Regions from separate parts of the Peptacetobacter sp. AB845 genome, predicted to be linked through region 2. Evidence: riboswitches for the same ligand, from Rfam matches in the RefSeq annotation. Region 2 holds a riboswitch; the other holds the start of a gene.
The links. Region 2 has a riboswitch for S-adenosylmethionine ahead of ACK2WO_RS09425 (methionine ABC transporter ATP-binding protein). Riboswitches for the same ligand answer to the same signal wherever they lie in the genome.
Positions count from the first base shown of each region.

Region 1 (10,511 bases), 1.1 Mb from region 2:
GTCTTCTCTATCAAAAAAACTCGGAAATATAAAAATTAATGGATGGAGGAAAAGAGATATGGTAGGAATTGTTCTTGCTAGTCATGGTGACTTCGCTAACGGGATACTACAGTCAGTATCAATGATATTCGGTGAACAGCAGGATGTCAAAGCTGTTACTTTACAGCCAAGTGAAGGACCAAACGATTTAAAAGCTAAGATGGAAGAAGCTATTGCTACATTCGAAAATCCTGAAGAAGTATTATTCTTAGTAGACTTATGGAGTGGAACACCATTCAATCAGGCTACAGGACTTGTTGAAGGACACGAAAAATGGGCTATAGTTACTGGTCTTAACTTACCAATGCTTGTAGAAGCATATGGTGCACGTCTATCTATGGATACTGCTCATGAAATAGCAGCTTATATAGTAGGTGCTGGAAGAGAAGGAATAAAAGTTTGTCCTGAATCTTTAGAACCTAAAAAAGAAGAAGCTGCTCCAGCTCAGGTAACTGTTGGTGGTGCAATACCAGAAGGAACAGTAATAGGTGACGGAAAAATAAAATACGTGTTAGCTCGTATAGACACACGTTTATTACATGGACAGGTTGCTACAACTTGGACAAAAACAACAAAACCAAATCGTATAATCGTAGTTTCAGATTCTGTTGCTCATGACGATTTACGTAAAAAAATGATAGAACAGGCGGCTCCTCCTGGGGTTAAAGCAAACGTTGTTCCAATCGACAAAATGATAAAAGTTCAGAAAGATACTCGTTTTGGAAATACTGAAGCAATGTTATTATTCGAAACACCACAGGATGCTTTAAGAGCAATAAAAGGTGGAGTTGAAGTTAAAGAACTAAACTTAGGTTCTATGGCTCACTCTGTAGGTAAAGTTGTTGCAAATAAAGCAATAGCTATGGACGCAAAAGATATAGAAACAATAGAAGAATTAAAAGATATGGGAATAAAATTTGATGTTCGTAAGGTTCCAAGTGAATCTGGAGAAAATATCGATGATCTTCTTAAAAAAGCAAAAGCTGAATTAGCAAAAGCATAAAGGCGAGGAGGATATAAAGTTATGTCAATGATAACAGTACTTTTAATAATTGTTGTTGCCTTGCTAGCAGGTATGGAAGGGGTTCTAGATGAATTCCAGTTCCATCAGCCTCTAGTGGCATGTACATTAATAGGATTAGTAAGTGGACATTTAACTGAGGGTGTTATCCTTGGTGGTTCATTACAGATGATAGCTCTTGGATGGGCAAACGTTGGTGCAGCAGTTGCACCAGATGCTGCTTTAGCATCAGTTGCTTCTGCAATAATAATGGTATTAGGTTTAAATGGTGGAACTACTAATGTTCAGACTGCAATATCTACTTCTATAGCAGTTGCTATACCACTATCAGTAGCAGGTTTATTCTTAACTATGATAGTTCGTACATTATCTATACCAATAGTTCATTTCATGGATGCTGCTGCTGAAGAAGCAAACATGAGAAAAATGGAAATGTGGCACATAATAGCTATATTACTTCAGGGTGTAAGAATAGCTATACCAGCTGCAGCTTTATGTTTCGTACCAGCATCAGTTGTAACAGGTGCATTAAACTCAATGCCTGAATGGTTAGCAACAGGTATGACAATCGGTGGTGGAATGGTTGCCGCTGTTGGGTATGCAATGGTTATAAACATGATGTCAACAAAAGAAACATGGCCATTCTTCGCTCTAGGATTTGTTCTAGCTGCTATAAACCAGTTAACACTTATAGCTCTTGGTGTAATAGGTGTATCTTTAGCTCTATTATACTTAGGACTAAAAGAAAGTGCTGGAAACGGCGGTAATGGAAATGGTGGTTCTGGAGATCCACTTGGCGATATATTAAATGAATATTAATCTTGAAGGAGGAAAAGAAAAATGGCAGAAAGAAAATCATTAACTAAAAAAGATCGTATGTCTGTTGCTTGGCGTCATCAGTTCCTTCAGGGTTCTTGGAACTATGAACGTATGCAGAATGGTGGATGGTGTTATTCAATGATACCAGCTATCAAAAAATTATATACAAATAAAGAAGACCAGATTGCTGCTTTAAAAAGACACATGGAATTCTACAATACACATCCTTACGTATCAGCTCCAGTTATAGGGGTTACATTAGCACTTGAAGAAGAAAGAGCTAATGGTGCTGAAGTTAACGACCAGGCAATACAGGGTGTTAAAGTTGGTATGATGGGACCTCTAGCAGGGGTTGGTGACCCAGTATTCTGGTTCACTCTAAGACCAATACTTGGAGCATTAGGTGCTTCATTAGCATTAGGTGGAAACATAGTTGGTCCACTAATATTCTTCTTAGCATGGAACATAATCCGTATGGCTTTCTTATGGTACACTCAGGAATTCGGATACAAAGTTGGTAACTCAATAGCACAGGATTTATCTGGTGGATTATTAGGAAAAATAACTCAGGGAGCTTCAATACTTGGTATGTTCATAATAGGTTCTCTAGTTCAGCGTTGGGTAAGTATATCATTTACTCCAATAGTTTCTCAGGTTACACAGTCTGAAGGTGCTTACATAGATTGGGCTAGCTTACCAGCTGGAACAGAAGGTATAAAACAGGCACTTACAATGTATAACTCATTAGGTGGAAATGCTCTAGATGTAGTTAAAACTACTACATTACAGGGTAACTTAGACCAGTTAATACCTGGACTTGCAGCTTTATTATTAACATTATTATGCTGTAAGTTATTAAAGAAAAATGTATCTCCAATAGTAATAATCATAGCATTATTCATAGTTGGTATAGGTGCTCACTTATTAGGTATAATGTAATTAAATATTTTCAAATATATTTAAAGGAAAAGCTCAGTTATCTGAGCTTTTTCTTTAAATATAAGATTTTTTAGGAGGGTGTTTTATGGCTCAATCAATGAATACAAAGGTAGACTATACAGTACCTGCGACATCATTCTTAGGTTTAACTAGCTACGGAAATGTAATGATTGGTGATAAAGCGTTTGAATTCTATAATGAAAAAAATGTAAATGATTATATTCAGATTCCTTGGACAGAGGTAGATCATGTATTAGGTTCTGTAAGTTTTCGTGGAAAATGGATATCTCGTTTTGCAATAGTTACAAAAGAAAATGGAACATACAGCTTTTCTACAAGAGATAATAAAGCTACTTTAAGAGCTGTAAATAAATATATAGAATCAGACAAATTACTAAAATCCTTAACTTTCTTCCAGGTAATTGGGCGTGGGTTAAAGAGATTATTTAGAATAAAAGACAAAAATGAAAAATAAAGAAATAAATTAGAGTGTATGAAAATACACTTTTTTTTATGTTTAAAAGTATGATTTTGTATAAAAATAATATCATGAAAATTAAACATATATATTAATATAAAAATCTATATAAATAATTACACATCAAATATACAAGGAATATAAGTATTACTTATAAAAAACTAAAGTAAAATTTTATTTATTAAAACTATACATAGATAGTATAATATAGTTATTAACTATAAGTTAAAAAAAGTAAAAACATAAAAAAAGCTTTTTATATGGTATAATGAAAACAAGAACTCATATCAACTAAGGAAGGTAGGGATACACAATGAAATTAAACAAAAAATTTAAAGTTCTAGCAATAGGTGCAGCATTAGTATTATCTATAGGTGCTGTTGGATGCAGCAAACAGGAAGAAGCACCAAAAGAAGAAGCTAAACAGGAACAGGCTAAAGCAGAAGTTAAAACTATAAAAGGTGATGAAGTAGTAGAAGCAATGAAAGATGCTAATACTGTAGTAATAGATGCTAGAGATGCTTCTGAATACGAAGCTGGACATATAAAAGGAGCATTAAATGTTTTTGTAGACGAAGCTGAATCTAAACTTGGTGATCTTGAACAGTACAAAGACAAAAAAGTAATAGTATACTGCAACTCTGGTAAAAAATCAGGAAAATTAGCACAGTTATTAGTAGACAACGGATTTACTGATGTTTCTAATGCAGATGGTGTTAAACAGTATGAATATGAATTAGTTCAAGGGAAAGAAGAACCTAAAGCAGAAAAAGCAGAAGTTAAAACTATGAAAGGTGATGAAGTAGTAGAAGCAATGAAAGATACTGCTAACACTGTAGTAATAGATGCAAGAGATGCTAAAGACTTCGCAAAAGGACATATAGATGGTGCTATAAATGTATTCGTTGATGAAGCTAAAGATAAATTAGGTGAATTAGAACAGTACAAAGACAAAAAAGTAATAGTATACTGCAACTCAGGAAATAAGAGTGGAAAATTAGCACAGTTCTTAGTGGACAATGGATTTACAGATGTTTACAATGCAGACGGTGTTAAACAGTACGAATACGCTTTAGTTAAAGGTGAATAATTAAAATAAAATAATAGATTGTTTTTTAGAAAAGACTGTATTTATAAAAATACAGTCTTTTTTTTGTTATTCTCTTCATAAAGTTTACATAAAGTGATATAATTGATAAGGTCTGAAAAATTTGGTTTAAAAAATAAATGATTAAATGATTCAAATTTTTCGATTAATTCGACTAATTAAAAAAAGTTACAAACTATGGTATAGTAATGAAATTTTTAGAGAATTATTATATAATAAAGAATACGATAAAAATAAATATAAAAACATATTTAAAAATGTATTCAATATATATAGAGAGATAAATATAAAAATATAAGCGATAGATAGAATAGATAAAAAAAGATAGATAGCTAATTTTAAATAGAGAAATAAGTTAGAGGAGAAAATAATATGCCAAAAATAATCGTTAAAAAAAGTGCACCTTTAAGAGGTACAGTTAAAATAGACGGAGCAAAAAATGCCGTATTACCAATAATAGCAGCAACATTACTTGCAGATGGAAAATCAGTATTAAAGGGTGTTCCAAATCTTAGAGACGTTCATGTTATATCAGATCTTTTAAGACATCTAGGAGCTGAGGTAACATATGAAGGAACAACTTTAACAGTAGATGCTAGCAATATAACAACTTGTGAAGCACCATACGAATTAGTAAGAAAAATGAGAGCTTCATTCTTAGTAATGGGTCCTTTACTTGCTAGATTTAATCATACAAAAATATCTATGCCAGGAGGATGTGCTATAGGAACAAGACCAATAGACTTACATCTAAAAGGATTTAAATCACTAGGAGCAGAAGTAGAAATAGATCATGGATTCGTTGAAGCGAAGACAGAAAAATTAACAGGAAATAAATTATACCTTGATTTCCCATCAGTAGGAGCTACAGAAAACATAATGATGGCTGCAGCATTAGCAGAAGGAACAACTATAATAGAAAATGCAGCAGAAGAGCCAGAAATAGTAGACTTAGCTAACTTCTTAAATGAAATGGGAGCAAACGTTAAAGGTGCAGGAACAAATACAATAAAAATAAAAGGTGTTGAATCTTTAAAAGGTGCTGAACACACAGTAATACCTGATAGAATAGAAGCAGCTACTTATATGGTTGCAGCAGCTATGACAAAAGGTGATATAACTGTGGAAAACGTACTTATGGAACACTTAAAACCAATAATAGCGAAATTAAGAGAAACTGGATGTGAAATAATCGAAATGGAAAATGCGGTTAGAGTAATAGGACCAGAAGTATTAAAACCAATAGATATAAAAACACTTCCACATCCTGGATTCCCAACAGATGTTCAGGCACAGTTTATGGCAATGCTTACAATAGCTAATGGTACAGCAGTTGTTATAGAAACTGTATTTGAAAATAGATTTATGCACGTTGCTGAATTTAACAGAATGGGAGCAGACATAAAAATAGAAGGAAGAAGTGCAATAGTAAATGGAGTTGACAAATTATACGGAGCTAAAGTTAATGCAACTGATTTAAGAGCTGGTGCAGCACTTATATTATGTGGACTTATAGCAGAAGGTGAAACTCAGATAGGTGAAATATACCACATACAGAGAGGTTACGTGGATATAGACAAAAAAATAAGAGCTTTAGGTGGAAATATAGAAATAGTAGAATAGTATTTTGATTTGATAATATACCTAAGGTTTATTAATGATGCACAAAATAATAAATATACAAGATAATAATAAATTGAAATGTGATATAATGTAATTGTGAGATTGAAACAATTAAAAAGATTTAGAGAAAAAGAATATTTATAACAAAGGAGTTTTTGAAATGGCAAAAGTATCTGGTGTTGATATAGGAATAGATTTAGGAACAGCTAATGTTTTAGTATACGTAAGTGGAAAAGGAATAGTACTTGAAGAACCTTCAGTAGTTGCAATAGATAACAAAACAAATGAAATACTTGCAGTTGGTCAGGAAGCTAAAAAAATGATAGGTAGAACACCTGCAAATATATCAGCTATAAGACCTCTTAGAGATGGTGTTATATCTGACTACAATACAACTGAAAAAATGTTAAAACATTTTGTTGAACAGATAGTTGAGAAAAAAGGATTCGGAAAATTTGTAATGCCTAGAATAATGGTATGTGTACCAACAGGAGTTACAGAAGTTGAAAAAAGAGCAGTTGAAGATGCTACAAAACAGGCAGGAGCTAGAGAAGTTTATGTTATAGAAGAACCAATAGCTGCTGCAATAGGAGCTGGAATAGAAATAGGTGAACCAAGCGGAAATATGATAATAGACATCGGTGGTGGTACTGTCGATATAGCTGTAATATCTCTTGGTGGAGCTGTTGTAAGTGACTCTATAAAAATGGGTGGAGACAAATTCGACGATGCAATAACAAAATATATGAAAAAACAGCACAACCTTATAATAGGTGAAAGAACAGCTGAAAAAGTTAAAATAGAAATAGGAAGTGCTTTCAAAAGAGAAGAAGAAAAATTCATGAAAGTAACAGGAAGAAACCAGATAACAGGTCTTCCATGTACTGTTGAAATAAGCTCAGCTGAAACATTAGAAGCTTTAGATGAATGTGTAGAACAGATAGTTGTTACTACTCACTCTGTACTTGAAAAAACACCACCTGAATTAGCTGCAGATATAAGTGAATCTGGAATAGTTATGACTGGTGGAGGATCATTATTATATGGATTAGACAAAAAAATAGAACAGAGAACAGGAATAAAAGTTAAAATAGCTGACAATCCTTTATCTTGTGTTGCAACAGGTACTGGTGCTGCATTAGGATCATTAGATATATTAAAAACTGGTGGTTCTTTCAAATCAATGCCATCAGAAGAAAAATAATAGAGTATAAATAATCAAATATTAGAAAGACTAAGGATTTATTTAAAGTCCTTAGTCTTTAATAAATAGAGTAATTGGGAGAATATTATGTTAAATATAGACCAGATAAAAGAGATAATACCTCATAGATATCCATTTCTTTTAGTAGATAAAGTAGTTGAGCTTGAAGAAGGAAAAAGAGCTGTTGGTATAAAAAATGTAACAGCTAATGAGCCGTTTTTCCAGGGTCATTTCCCAGAATATCCACTAATGCCAGGTGTTTTAATAATAGAAGCAATGGCACAGGTTGGGGCAGTTGCTATGATGTCTCTTGAAGAAAATAAGGGTAAATTAGGAGTATTTGCAGGTATAGATAAAGTGAGATTTAAAAGAGAAGTAAGACCTGGAGATACACTAAGAATGGAAGTTGAGATGAAGGCTTTAAAAAGAAATATAGGAAAAGCAGATGCCGCAGCTTATGTTGACGGTGAATTAGTGTGCAAAGGTGAGCTAATGTTTGCACTTACAGAAAAATAAATTTATGCAAAAATAATAATTTGTTTTTTAGTTTGAAATTTATATTGACAAAATATATAATCTATTATAAAATTAGATACGTTGAAAAAATAGACAATCTTGATTACCTTATCAAGAGAGGCTGAGGGACAGGCCCGATGAAGCCCGGCAACCACCCACAATGGGAAGAGGTGCTAATTCCTACAGGATTTATCCTGAAAGATGAGGTTATGTTAATTAGTTACGTATAATTAACCTCTTCTTTTAGTGAAGAGGTTTTTTTATTATGAAAAATCTTTTGCTATATGAAGCAACAAGAAATTAAACAATACCCAGTGTAAGAAAGTAATAAGAAATAAATTTTTGGAGAAATCCAATGGGAAAAATCCATTATAGGAAGATTCGAGAATATAAAAGGTAATTTCAAAGAAAAGGGAGGACAGAAAAAATGGCAAGACATTTATTTACATCAGAATCAGTAACTGAAGGACATCCAGATAAAATCTGTGACCAGATATCAGACTCAATATTAGATGCATTACTTGAAACAGATCCAAAATCAAGAGTTGCATGTGAAACTACAGTAACAACAGGATTAGTATTAGTAGCAGGGGAAATAAGTACATCAGCATACGTTGATATACCAAAATTAGTTAGAGAAACAGTAAAAGAAATAGGATACACAAGAGCTAAATTCGGATTTGACTGCGATACTTGTGCGGTTATAACATCTATAGATGAACAGTCAGGCGATATAGCAATGGGTGTTGACGAAGGATTAGAAAGTAAATCAGGAGAAGTAACTGAAGAAGAAATAGAAAAAGTAGGAGCAGGAGACCAGGGTATAATGTTCGGATTCGCTTGTAACGAAACTCCAGAGCTTATGCCATTACCAATATCTTTAGCTCATAAATTATCAAGAAGATTAACAGAAGTTAGAAAATCTGGACTTCTTGACTACTTAAGACCAGACGGAAAAACTCAGGTAACAGTAGAATACGAAGACAACAAACCAGTTAGAGTTCATACAATATTAATATCTACTCAGCACAGTGAAGATGTAACAACTGAACAGATAAAAGCAGATTTAATAGAACATGTTATAAAAGCTGTTATACCAGCAGAACTTCTTGATGAAGAAACATTATACTATGTAAACCCAACAGGTAGATTCGTTGTAGGTGGACCACAGGGAGATACAGGACTTACAGGAAGAAAAATAATAATAGATACTTACGGTGGATACTCTAGACACGGTGGTGGAGCATTCTCTGGAAAAGACCCAACAAAAGTTGATAGATCTGCAGCTTATGCAGCAAGATATGTTGCTAAAAATATAGTAGCAGCTGGACTTGCTGATAAATGTGAAATAGAATTATCATACGCTATAGGTATAGCTAGACCTTTATCTATATTCGTTGATACATTTGGAACTGGAAAAGTTTCTGAAGAAAAACTAGTAGAACTAGTAAACAAACACTTCGACTTAAGACCAGGAGCAATAATAAGAGATTTAGATCTTCTAAGACCAATATACAAACAGTGTGCAGCTTACGGACACTTTGGTAGAACTGATATAGATCTTCCATGGGAAAGAACTGACAAAGCTGAAATACTTAGAAAAGAAGCTCTAGGCGAATAATAAAATCTAAAAAATTAACTAGAATTTTTATATGCATACACTTTTCATTTGATGAGTGTATGCATTTTTTTTGTAAAATATATTATTATAAATATAGAAATATTTGAATAGAGGTGGATTTTGTGGGTAAATCTTGGACAGTAGAAGAGATAAGAAAAGAAATGAAAAAGATGGATAAAATTCTTGGGAAAAAAGGCTCAGAGCTTCCTATAAAAATAAATAAGAGAATGACTAGAAGTCTTGGAATGTATAAATTCAAAATAGAAGATAAAAAAATAATACCTATTTGTTTTGAATTTGCTCCAAAGACAGTATCTGGGGAATTTGACGAAAAGACAGTTATTGGAATAATTAGACATGAATACGCACATTATGCTGCTAATGATATTCATAAAGAAGCGTGTGGACATGATAGAAGGTTTAAAAGTATATGTGAATTAATAGGAGCTCCAGGAAATGCTGTTATGAAAAAGAGATAAATCTATGTATCTTAAAACGAACTTATGTTTGAAAAAAACTTGTACAATTAGTATAATTAATCTTATATGCAGTGAAAATATAACATAGGGGGTGAAAAAGTGGAGAGAATAGAGGGATTGATAACCGATATAGTATTTCAAAATGAGGACAATGGATACACAATTGCAAAACTTACGAATGAAGATGGAGAAATTTCTGTTGTAGGGTGTATGCCAACTCTTTCTGTAGGAGAAACTGTCGAAGTTGAAGGTAAATGGGGAAGACATAAAGTATATGGAAATCAGTTTGAAGTTAGTAATTTTGTACCAGTTACACCGACATCTATTGAAGGAATTAGGGTATACTTGGCATCTGGAATGATTAAAGGTATCGGTGAAAAAATGGCAAATAAAATAATAGATAAATTTGGTGTTGATACACTAGATGTAATCCAAAATGCTCCAGAAAGACTTCAAGAAATAGATGGAATAGGAAAAAAGAAAGTTGCTCAGATTGTAGAAAGCTATGAAGAGGATAGAGAGCTTAGAAAGATAATTCTTGAATTGGCTCCATTTGGAATAACCCCAAATCTGTGTTTAAAAATATATAAAAAATACAACAATAGGGCTATGAAGCTAATAAAATCCAATCCATATAGGCTTGCAGAGGATATTAGAGGAATAG
Region 1 covers NZ_CP180001.1:585,589-596,099, forward strand. Annotated here, with positions in the region: gene ACK2WO_RS03070 (mannose/fructose/sorbose PTS transporter subunit IIA) at 59-1,042, shown strand; gene ACK2WO_RS03075 (PTS mannose/fructose/sorbose transporter subunit IIC) at 1,064-1,879, shown strand; gene ACK2WO_RS03080 (mannose/fructose/sorbose PTS transporter subunit IID) at 1,901-2,818, shown strand; gene ACK2WO_RS03085 (DUF956 family protein) at 2,904-3,293, shown strand; gene ACK2WO_RS03090 (rhodanese-like domain-containing protein) at 3,610-4,386, shown strand; gene murA (UDP-N-acetylglucosamine 1-carboxyvinyltransferase) at 4,777-6,027, shown strand; gene ACK2WO_RS03100 (rod shape-determining protein MreB) at 6,188-7,231, shown strand; gene fabZ (3-hydroxyacyl-ACP dehydratase FabZ) at 7,319-7,747, shown strand; SAM riboswitch class I at 7,853-7,955, shown strand; gene metK (methionine adenosyltransferase) at 8,175-9,368, shown strand; gene ACK2WO_RS03115 (SprT-like domain-containing protein) at 9,491-9,847, shown strand; gene ACK2WO_RS03120 (ATP-dependent RecD-like DNA helicase) at 9,947-10,511, shown strand, end outside.
Region 1: another riboswitch for S-adenosylmethionine. It lies ahead of metK (methionine adenosyltransferase); the one in region 2 lies ahead of ACK2WO_RS09425 (methionine ABC transporter ATP-binding protein).

Region 2 (10,511 bases):
GTACTCTTTCCGCATCCAGATTCCCCTACAATAGATACAAAAGAGTTTTTAGGTATTTCAAATGATATTCCCTTTATAACATTTTTACCTTCTTCATATCCAAATTCTATATTTTCTCCGGATATATACGCTTTATCCTCTACCTTTTTGTCCATAGAAGATTCTTCTTTTAAATTAAAATCTTCTCTTTCATTTGTAGAATTTATTTTTTCTACAATAGAATCTTCTTCCATATCTATAAGTCTAAACATTTTTTCGCTTGCAGCCATACCGTTCATAGCTATGTGGAAGAATGATCCAAGTAATCTAAGTGGTATAAAGAATTCAGCAGATAAAAGTATTATCGCAAGTGCCTGAGAAAACTCTATATTTCCCTGTACAAACTCTAAACTTGCAAATACAACTCCTAACGCACTTCCTCCGTATGCAATTAAGTCCATCAATGTAACTGAGTTTAGCTGCATTGTAAGAACTTTCATTGTTATTCTTCTAAAGTTTTCTGCATCCACATTCATTTCCTCGTTTTTGAATTCGTCACTCCTATATACCTTAAGTGTTGTAAGTCCCTGCATATTATCTAAGAAATGGTCTCCAAGCTGAACATAGCTTCCCCAGTATTTTGCAAGTAACTTCTTAGCAAACTTCTGAATCCGTATTATTGAGATTGGTATAAGAGGAACGCATATAAACAGCCCAAATGCTGTCTTTAAGCTCATAAATGATACAAGTACAAATAATGTCATAGGAGCCAATAAACTATAAAATAACTGTGGTAAATACTTACTAAAGTATATTTCTAGCTGCTCAACCCCTTCTGCAGATACCTGCAGTATCTCTGAAGTTGAGAACTTTTCCTGATATTTATCTCCTATTTTTAATAGTTTTTCGTAAATCATATGTCTTAACTTCTTCTTTACAACCTTACTTGATTCCCCTGAACAGACTGATTATTTATACATAACAACATGTCTTATTGCCATAACTACAATAAATATAATAGCTGTTTTTATTATTTCCCCTGTCTCTACTCCACCATTTATAGCTTTTTGAAGTAATCCTGTCAGTGTGAATACCATCACTATGTTACATATTAATGCTATCCACTGTAAAAATACCTGTAGTTTTATGTATTTTTTAGTATCCCCCATTTCATTTATAAGTCTTTTATTTATCATCATAGTCTTAAATCTCCTATCAATCTAACTTTTTAGGCTTTAAATTTTATCATACCCTAACTGTTTTAACCTTAAATATAAAGTAATAATACTTAAATACTATAAGAGCTAAAATTGTCATTCTTCCGTATATATTATTCATTGAAAAGAATGCTCCTAAAAGCAATATAGATGCAAATGCTAATATATAAACCTTTGTGTTAATCTTCATTTCTCTGTTATTTACAAAGTCCTCAAGATGATTTTTATAAAGTTTTGTTTTCTTAAACCAAACATCTAATTTTTTACTTCCTTTAGCAAAGCAAACCGCAGCCACTAATAAAAATGGTGTTGTAGGTAGCACAGGAAGTACTATTCCTATCGAGCCTATTATCATTGCTATAAATCCTAAAACAATATATAATATCTTCATATCAAAACTCCTCCTATGTGTATTATTATTAAAATCGTTGATATAACTGCAAATAATCTGTGTAAAGTTGCCCATTTTTCTTTGTTAATTTTTCTAAATACTATTAGAATAGACATTAAAAGTATAAACATCCAGGCTATTTTCCCAGACATCATACCTTCTGTAGCTCCATTTTTTATTGCAATGATTCCATGTGCTAATGATAATAATAAAAATAAAATTGCCAGTAGATTATGATTCTTTTTAAGCTGGCAGTATATTTTATTTTTAATTCTTTCTTTTTTAGAATCAAATAATTTAATCTTACTTAGTGGGTATATCGCCATCAGTCCAATAAATATTATCGTGGCAATTCCTGATAGTGTAGTACTCAATATTTTTTATTTCCTTTCTTTCTATTTACAATTAAATGATATTATATAGTTATTGATATTAAGTATCATTTACAATGTAATTATTCTATCATTATTGAAATTGTTTTGCAATAACTTTCAATAATAGTTGATAATATTTTTCATTAACAATGCATTAATAGTAGAATACTATTTATATATTATAAAAATTCACTTATAAATCTTATTTTCCCTTAAAAATAAAAAAGACATACACCATGCAGTGTATGCCCTTTCTATCATTCTATTATTTATTTTTCTCTTCTTCAAAGTAAGGATTTGGAACACTTACTATGATTATTTTTGTTACCTTATTAGTTTTATTCAATAATGAATGATTCTGATTGACTATCTTGCTGTCTTCTCCATTCTTTAACATAACCTTATTCTTGTATGAATAATGTATTGAATCTCCTGGATATAAGTCTACTTCTGATTCTGCCATTTTTAAAGTTAATATACCTTCTAGTACATATATAAATTCCTCTCCAGAATAATTAAATCCATCACTTTCTACAGTTCCAGGAAGTATTTCTATTAATTTTGGGAACATTAGTTTATCAGTTAAATTTGAAGATAGATGATAATTTATATATTTTCCATCTGTTATTTCAAATACCTCTTTTTCATAACTTCTTATAACTGTTTTTTTATGTTCTTTAGGTTTCATAAAGAAATAAGTTAAATCTACTTCTAGTACATCTGCTATTTTTTCAAGCGAGTCTGTTGCTACACTTGTAAGACCTCTCTCAAGCTGAGATAAAAATCCTATTGAGAGATTTGTTTTTTCACTCATATCTTTAAGAGTCATCTGTTTCTGTGTTCTTAGTCTTTTTATCTTAGCACCTATATTTTTATTCATTAAGCTCACCCCTACAGATTTATTTTTTATCCTATTCTATCTACAATTTTATGTAGACAAAAAATTTAGAAAATTCTCTTGCGCCTTATTTTCAAGAAGTTTTCTTTATACTTTTATTGTATATTTTTTTCTGATAAAAAACAATGTATTATAGAAATAATTTTTGTATACATTCAAATTTTTCCATTTAAACTCATATTTTTTACTTACAAAACCGTAAAAATGTTTTCTCTTTTATTATTATGAATATACTTTTCTTAATCAAAAACAAATTGTAATATTAAAAATATTTTTTTATTAGTGTCATTAAAATATTTAATAACTTTTAGTTATAAAAAAATAAGCCTTGTATATATCTATTATTTAAGACATTTACAAGGCTTGTTTATTTTCTTATAGTTATTTTGTTTTTATCTTTTTTATGCTTTATATTTCTTTATGGTTTAATCTGGTTTACTTTATTAGAAAGCTGGTATTATAGCTCCGTTGAATTTTTCTTCTATGAATGTTTTAACTTCTTCACTATTTAAAGCTTCTGATAATGCTTTTATTTTTTCGCTATCTTTGTTGTCTTCTCTACAAGCTAATATATTAACGTATGGAGAATCTGATTCTTCTAATGCTATAGCATCTTTAGTTGGGTTAAGGTCTGCTTCTAAAGCGTAGTTAGAGTTTATAACTGCTACATCTACATCTGCTAAAGCTGTTGGTAACTGTTCTGCATTCATATCTATTACTTCTATATTTTTAGGATTTTCTGTTATATCTACTTTTGTAACTAATTCTTTATCTGCTAATTTGATTATTCCATTTTTAGCTAATAATTCTAATGCTCTTGATCCATTTGTTGGGTCGTTAGGTATAGCTACTTTTGCTCCATCTGGTAAGCTAGCTAAATCTTTTAAATCATTTGAGTATACACCCATTGGTTCTATATGAACTTTTGATGTGTAAGTTAATTTGTATCCTTTTTCTTTAACTGTTTCTTCTAAGTATGGTATATGCTGGAAGTAGTTAGCATCTAATGAACCTTCATCAAGTGCTGTATTTGGTAGTACATAATCACTGAATTCCTGTACTTCTAATTCATATCCTTCTTTTTCAAGTAATGGTTTTACTGCTTCATTAAGAATTACTGCATGTGGGTTAGCTGTTGCTCCTACTACTATTTTTTTATCGTCTTCTGCTGATTTTGATCCACATCCTACTACTGATAATGCTATTACTGATGCTATTGCTACTGATAATAATTTTTTTAATTTCATTGTTTTGTCCTCCTAAATTTGTAGTTCTTTACCTTATAATTTTTATAATTACTGATTATTTTCAGTTTGATGTATACCCTTAGGTTCTGCAGCTACCTAAGGATTTTTTATAATCTCGAATACCTCGAGTTATAGGCTATTGTTTTAAATTTTATTTTCTCTATATTTTAAATCTATTTATCCTAGTTTTTATTATTTTCTTTTTATATTTTTATGTTTTATTATTTTAGTTTTTTGTATATTACATTTCCTAATGACTGTATTATCTGTACTAATATTGCAAGTGCTACTACTGTGTATAACATTACGTTATTATCAAAGCTCTGGTATCCATAAACTATAGCTACTTTACCAAATCCTCCAGCTCCAACAGCTCCTGCCATTGCTGTACATCCAAGTATTGATATTATTGAAAGTGTTATACCTGATATTATTGAAGGCATTGCTTCTTTTACCATAACCTTCCATATTATCTGAGATTTTGTTGCTCCAAATGATCTTGCAGCTTCTATAAGTCCTTCATCAACTTCATTTAAAGCACTTTCAATTACTCTTGCTATAAATGGTGCTGAACCTACTGTTATTGGAACGATTGCTGCTGTTTCACCTATACTTGTTCCTACTATTACTCTAGTTAAAGGTATCATTGCTATCATTAATATAATGAATGGGAAACTTCTTAAAATATTTACTATGAATCCCCCTATTGAGTTTACTGTTTTGTTTGGGCTTAACCCGTTTGGTTTTGTAAGTACTAGTATAACTGCCATCACAAATCCTATGATTGTTGCTAATACTGTAGGAACCAATGTCATATATAATGTTTCCCCTAATGCTCCAAGGAATAATTTACTTAAGAAATCGCTAATTGACATTTTCTATTTCCTCCCATCTTATATCTTTATCAGTTAAGAATTTTTTAACCGCTTCTCCATTTTTATCTGGTACATTTATTATAAGAGATCCAAGTACATCGTCCTTAAATTTCTCAAGTCTACCAAATACTATAGATACGTCTATGTCTAATTCTCTTGCCATACTTGTTATTATTGAATCATTTGATATGTCTTTAGGGAATAGTATTTTTACATTTGTTCCCTCTGGAAGAACTATATTTTCTTCACCAAGTAATTTTCTAAGACCTGCTGTATTTTTTAGGAATATTTCTTCTGTTTCTCCTACTTCTAATACCTGTCCATTTTCCATTATTGCTATTCTTCCACATATCTGTTTTATAACTTCCATCTGATGAGTTACAACTACTACTGTTATTCCCATCTTTTTATTTATATCTTCTATTAAAGTAAGGATTGATTTAGTTGTATTTGGGTCAAGTGCTGATGTTGCTTCGTCACATAATAGAACCTTTGGATTAAGTGCTAATGCTCTTGCTATTGCAACTCTCTGTTTCTGACCTCCTGATAAATTTCTAGGTTTATCATTTCTTCTTTCCTTTAATCCTACTAAATCTAAAAGCTCCATTACTCTTTTTTCTTTTTCTGCTTTTGAGTATCCGAAGCATTCTAGAGGAAGTGCTACATTTTCAAATACTGTTTTTCTTTCTAGTAATGAGAAATGCTGGAATATCATTCCTAAATCTTTTCTTAGCTCTCTCATTTCTTTTTCGTTAAGGTCTTTAACCTCTTTACCATCTACTTTTACACTACCTTCTTGATAAGGTTCAAGTCCATTCATACATCTTAGTATTGTAGATTTTCCTGCACCACTGTGTCCTATAATTCCGAAAATCTCACCTTCATTTATTTCAATATTCACATCTTTCAGAACTTGCTTTTCCCCAAAGAATTTATTAACATTCTTTACTGAAATCATATTATCTTCCTTCCTTTCCTTACTTCCATCTCATCAATCAAATTAAAAAATGCCCGAGTATAAAACTCGGGCATTACTGTACGGATTTATACTCATCTATCAACTGATTATTACTAGTTGCAGGATTTAGCACCGCTGTATATATTGAAATATACCGGTTGCCGGGTTTCACAGGGCCAGTCCCTCCACCTCTCTTGATAAGACGTTACTTATTAATTTTTTCTATTCGATGTTTTGTGTTCATCTATCTTGATTAATACTATATATTTTTTTAGAAAATTTGTCAATACATTTTTTCATAGTTTTTTCTGTTTTCAGAAAATTAACACCACATGAAATTTTTCTGCTTTATTCAATCTATTGAAATTTCAATTTCTTAGCTTTATGAAAAACTTTATAAATTTTTTATTTCATATTCATTTTTTCAAAAAATTTAACAGTATATTATAATTTTTTATAGGTATTTTTTTACAAAAAAAGAATGGGGTTTCTAAGAGACCATCCCATTCTACACGCAGATTATTATTTTTTATAATTGATTGAATTACGAGGACAACCAATTACAACAAGAAACGTTTTCTTGTAGTTTTAATTTTAACATCATTTTTTATTTTTTTCAAAGTTATCTTATTATTTTTATATATTATTTTTTTTATACAGTTTTATTGTGTTTTATTATAATAAAATTTATAATAAAAATGCTGCTGCAAGATATCCACCAAAATATCTTTGCAACAGCATTTTAAGTTGGTCTACACAATATATTTAATTTAATTTCTCTGAACTTATTTAGAAAACTCTAAACGTTCTTGAAAAGAGGGCAATCCTATTTAACTGTTATATCAATATTTTCTCCATGTCCATCTATTACAACAGTAGATCCATTGTATATTTCGCCTGAGATAAGTTTCTTAGCAAGCATAGTTTCTAATGTACCACTGATGTATCTCTTTAATGGTCTTGCTCCATATACTGGATCATAACCTTCATTTATCATAACTTCTTTAGCTGCATCAGTAAGTTCTATTTTTATTTCTCTATCTGCTAATCTATTTCTTAATCCCTGCATGAATATATCTATTATCTGTTTTATTTCTTCTCTATTTAGAGGAGTGAACATTATAATATCATCTACTCTGTTTAAGAATTCTGGTTTAAATCTATGTTTCATTTCGCTCATTACAACATCATTTACTTCTTCAGTTATATTTCCTCCTGATTCAAGTAGGTACTGGCTACCTATATTAGATGTCATTATGATTATAGTATTCTTGAAGTCAACTGTTTTACCTTTGTTGTCTGTAAGTCTACCATCATCTAATATCTGTAAGAATATATTAAATACATCTTCATGAGCTTTTTCTATTTCATCGAATAGTATAACTGAATATGGTTTTCTTCTTACAGCTTCTGTTAGCTGTCCTCCTTCTTCATATCCTACATATCCTGGAGGTGGACCAACTAATCTAGATACTGAGTGTTTTTCCATGTATTCAGACATATCTATTCTGATTATATTGTCCTCACTGTCGAATAAGTTTCTAGCTAATGTTTTAGCAAGTTCTGTTTTACCAACACCTGTAGGACCTAAGAATATGAATGAACCTATTGGTTTATTTTCATCTTTTAGTCCAGCTCTAGCTCTTATTACCGCATCAGATACTGCTGTAACAGCCTTATCCTGACCTATTACTCTTTTATGTAATTCATCTTCTAGTTTAAGAAGTTTTTCTCTTTCTCCTTCAAGAAGTTTTGTAACTGGTATACCAGTCCATTTTGATACTATTTCTGATATTTCATCTTCTGTTACATCTTCTTTTAGAAGGGATGTTTCTGAACCATTTTTCATCCGTTCTTCTTTTTCTTTAATTGCTTCTTCTAAATGAGGTATTTCACTGTATTTAACTTCAGCTGCTTTATTGTAGTCGTATTCTCTTTCATATTTTTCTACTCTACCTCTAGCATCGTCTAACTGAGATTTTAAATTTTTAATTTCTGTTATATAAGATTTTTCTTTATCGTATTTAGCTGTCATTTCATCGTTCATAGATTTTAATTCAGCTATTTCTCTCTGTATATCCATTAATCTTACTTTACTTTTTTCATCATCTTCTTTTAGAAGTGCTTCTCTTTCAGTTTCTAGTGTAAATAATTTTCTTCTTATTGAGTCTAGTTCTGTTGGAAGAGAGTCTATTTCACTTCTTATCATTGCACTGGCTTCATCTATTAAGTCTATAGCTTTATCTGGTAAGTATCTATCACTTATATATCTATCAGATAATTTTGCAGCCGCAACTATTGCATTATCGTGTATTCTTATACCATGGTGGATTTCAAATCTTTCTTTTAATCCTCTTAGTATTGATATTGTATCTTCAACACTAGGTTCTTCTGCTATAACTGTCTGGAATCTTCTTTCTAGTGCTTTATCTTTTTCTATATATTTTCTATATTCATCAAATGTTGTAGCACCTATGCAGTTTAATTCTCCTCTTGCAAGCATTGGTTTTATTAAGTTACCTGCATCCATAGAGCCTTCTGTTTTACCTGCTCCAACTATATTGTGGATTTCATCTATAAATAATATTATCTTACCTTCAGAGCCCTGAACTTCTTTAAGAACTGCTTTTAATCTTTCTTCAAATTCACCTCTGTATTTTGCACCTGCTATTAATGCACCCATATCAAGAGAGAATATTATTTTATCTTTTAGACCTTCAGGAACATCTCCTCTAACTATTCTTTCTGCTAATCCTTCAACTATTGCAGTTTTACCAACACCAGGTTCACCTATTAGAACTGGATTGTTTTTAGTTCTTCTTGATAATATTCTTATAACACGTCTTATTTCATCATCTCTACCAATTACAGGGTCTAATTTATTCTTTTTAGCTAATTCAACTAAGTTTGTACCATATTTTGCTAATGCATCGTATGTTCCTTCTGGATCTTGAGTATCTACTCTCTGATTTCCTCTTACCTGATGAAGTACACCTAAAAATGCATCTTTAGTTATACCAAAATCTTTTAATATCTTGCCTGTAGCTGTATTTTTTTCTAGCTCTATCATAGCAAGCATAAGATGTTCAACACTTATATATGAATCTTTAAAGTCCTTTGAAATTTCTTCTGCTTTTAAAAGTACCTCGTTTATTCTTCTAGTAGCTGTAACCCCCTGAGATTGAGCTCCTTCACCATAAACTTTAGGTATTCTATCTAATTCGTTTTCTACTGATCTTCTAACTGAATCTGGAGATATTCCCATTTTTTCTATTATATTAGGAATTAATCCATCTTCCTGATTCATTAATGCTGAAAATAAATGTATTGTATCAACCTGCTGGTTGTTGTGTCTGACAGCTTCCTGGAAAGCTTCATTCAGACTCTTCTGTACTCTTACTGTCATTTTTTCTACGTCCATAATCTATCCCTCCATTTTTATGCTCTATCATTTATTATTATAGATTTTCTTAAATCTATTAAACTATCTAGAAGATTTTCTCCCCTAGTAGTATCAAATCTTAAATTCATTACAAAACTCTTATCCTCATTGAAAAATCTAAATAAATCATTTGAAGATGCATTTAAATATAGATTTGTATCAATCTGTCTGTCTTCTCCAACCATAAGATTATTACATTTTTCTAAGAATGAGTTTCTAAAATTCATAGTATATACACCAGAATTTTGGTCGTAGCTATAAAATGCTACATTGTTGAACACTCCAATTAGATTAGAGTTTATAAAGTTATACATTCTATTATTATTGTATATTGATATTTGCTCGTATATATACTCTCTAAAAATTGGATGTACATTTTTTTCTAGTTTAACTGCCAACTCTTGAGGCATTTCAAAGTATATCTTCCAGTACTTTGGATTATCCTTTTCTAAAGTAAGAGCTGTCTTTTGTCTGCCTTTATCTTCAAATCTATATAGTTTACAGATAAAGTTACTTTTTTGAAGAGAAGTTCTCTGTTCTTCAAAAAAGGAGTCAAACCACTGGAGTATATTTCTATCTAGCTTCAGCATTTAAATCCCTTCTTCCTATTTATATTTTTTCTTGGATAAGGAATTGTACTCCTCCATTAGCTGGTCTCTTTCAGGTTTGCTTCCCTTATAAGAGATAGCTGGGTTTATCATATACTCCCCATTTCTTACCCTCTGAATAAAGTCTCTTTTCTTCAACTTTGTAAACAATGTCGAAAGAGATGTTTTCGGATAATCAAAGATTTCTGCCATTTCATCTAAAGTCATCCTTATTTTATTTTCTCTGTCCATGGCTTCTATAAGCATAAGTGGAATTAAATCTTTCTTTGTATAAGACCCTTCCACAACCTTAATAAAATTCTTTAGACAAATACTTGAATACTTATCCTTCTTTTGTACGAGGTTTCTACTTTCTGTATATTTTTGATCTACATCAACTTTTGATGAACTATTTATTTCTAGCATTCATATCACCTCGTTTCTTCCTCTTTCGTTAAACCTATAATAGTCCTTTTTTAAATGAATGTCAAAGCAAGTTTTTGTGAAAGTTTACTTTTTACGCTAACTTTTATTTATTCATAA
Region 2 covers NZ_CP180001.1:1,990,758-2,001,268, forward strand. Annotated here, with positions in the region: gene ACK2WO_RS09390 (ABC transporter ATP-binding protein/permease) at 1-896, opposite strand, end outside; gene ACK2WO_RS09395 (hypothetical protein) at 948-1,178, opposite strand; gene ACK2WO_RS09400 (YbaN family protein) at 1,225-1,587, opposite strand; gene ACK2WO_RS09405 (hypothetical protein) at 1,584-1,961, opposite strand; gene ACK2WO_RS09410 (helix-turn-helix domain-containing protein) at 2,227-2,841, opposite strand; gene ACK2WO_RS09415 (MetQ/NlpA family ABC transporter substrate-binding protein) at 3,303-4,106, opposite strand; gene ACK2WO_RS09420 (methionine ABC transporter permease) at 4,328-4,981, opposite strand; gene ACK2WO_RS09425 (methionine ABC transporter ATP-binding protein) at 4,971-5,939, opposite strand; SAM riboswitch class I at 6,029-6,143, opposite strand; gene clpB (ATP-dependent chaperone ClpB) at 6,766-9,360, opposite strand; gene ACK2WO_RS09435 (hypothetical protein) at 9,378-9,971, opposite strand; gene ACK2WO_RS09440 (replication/maintenance protein RepL) at 9,987-10,394, opposite strand.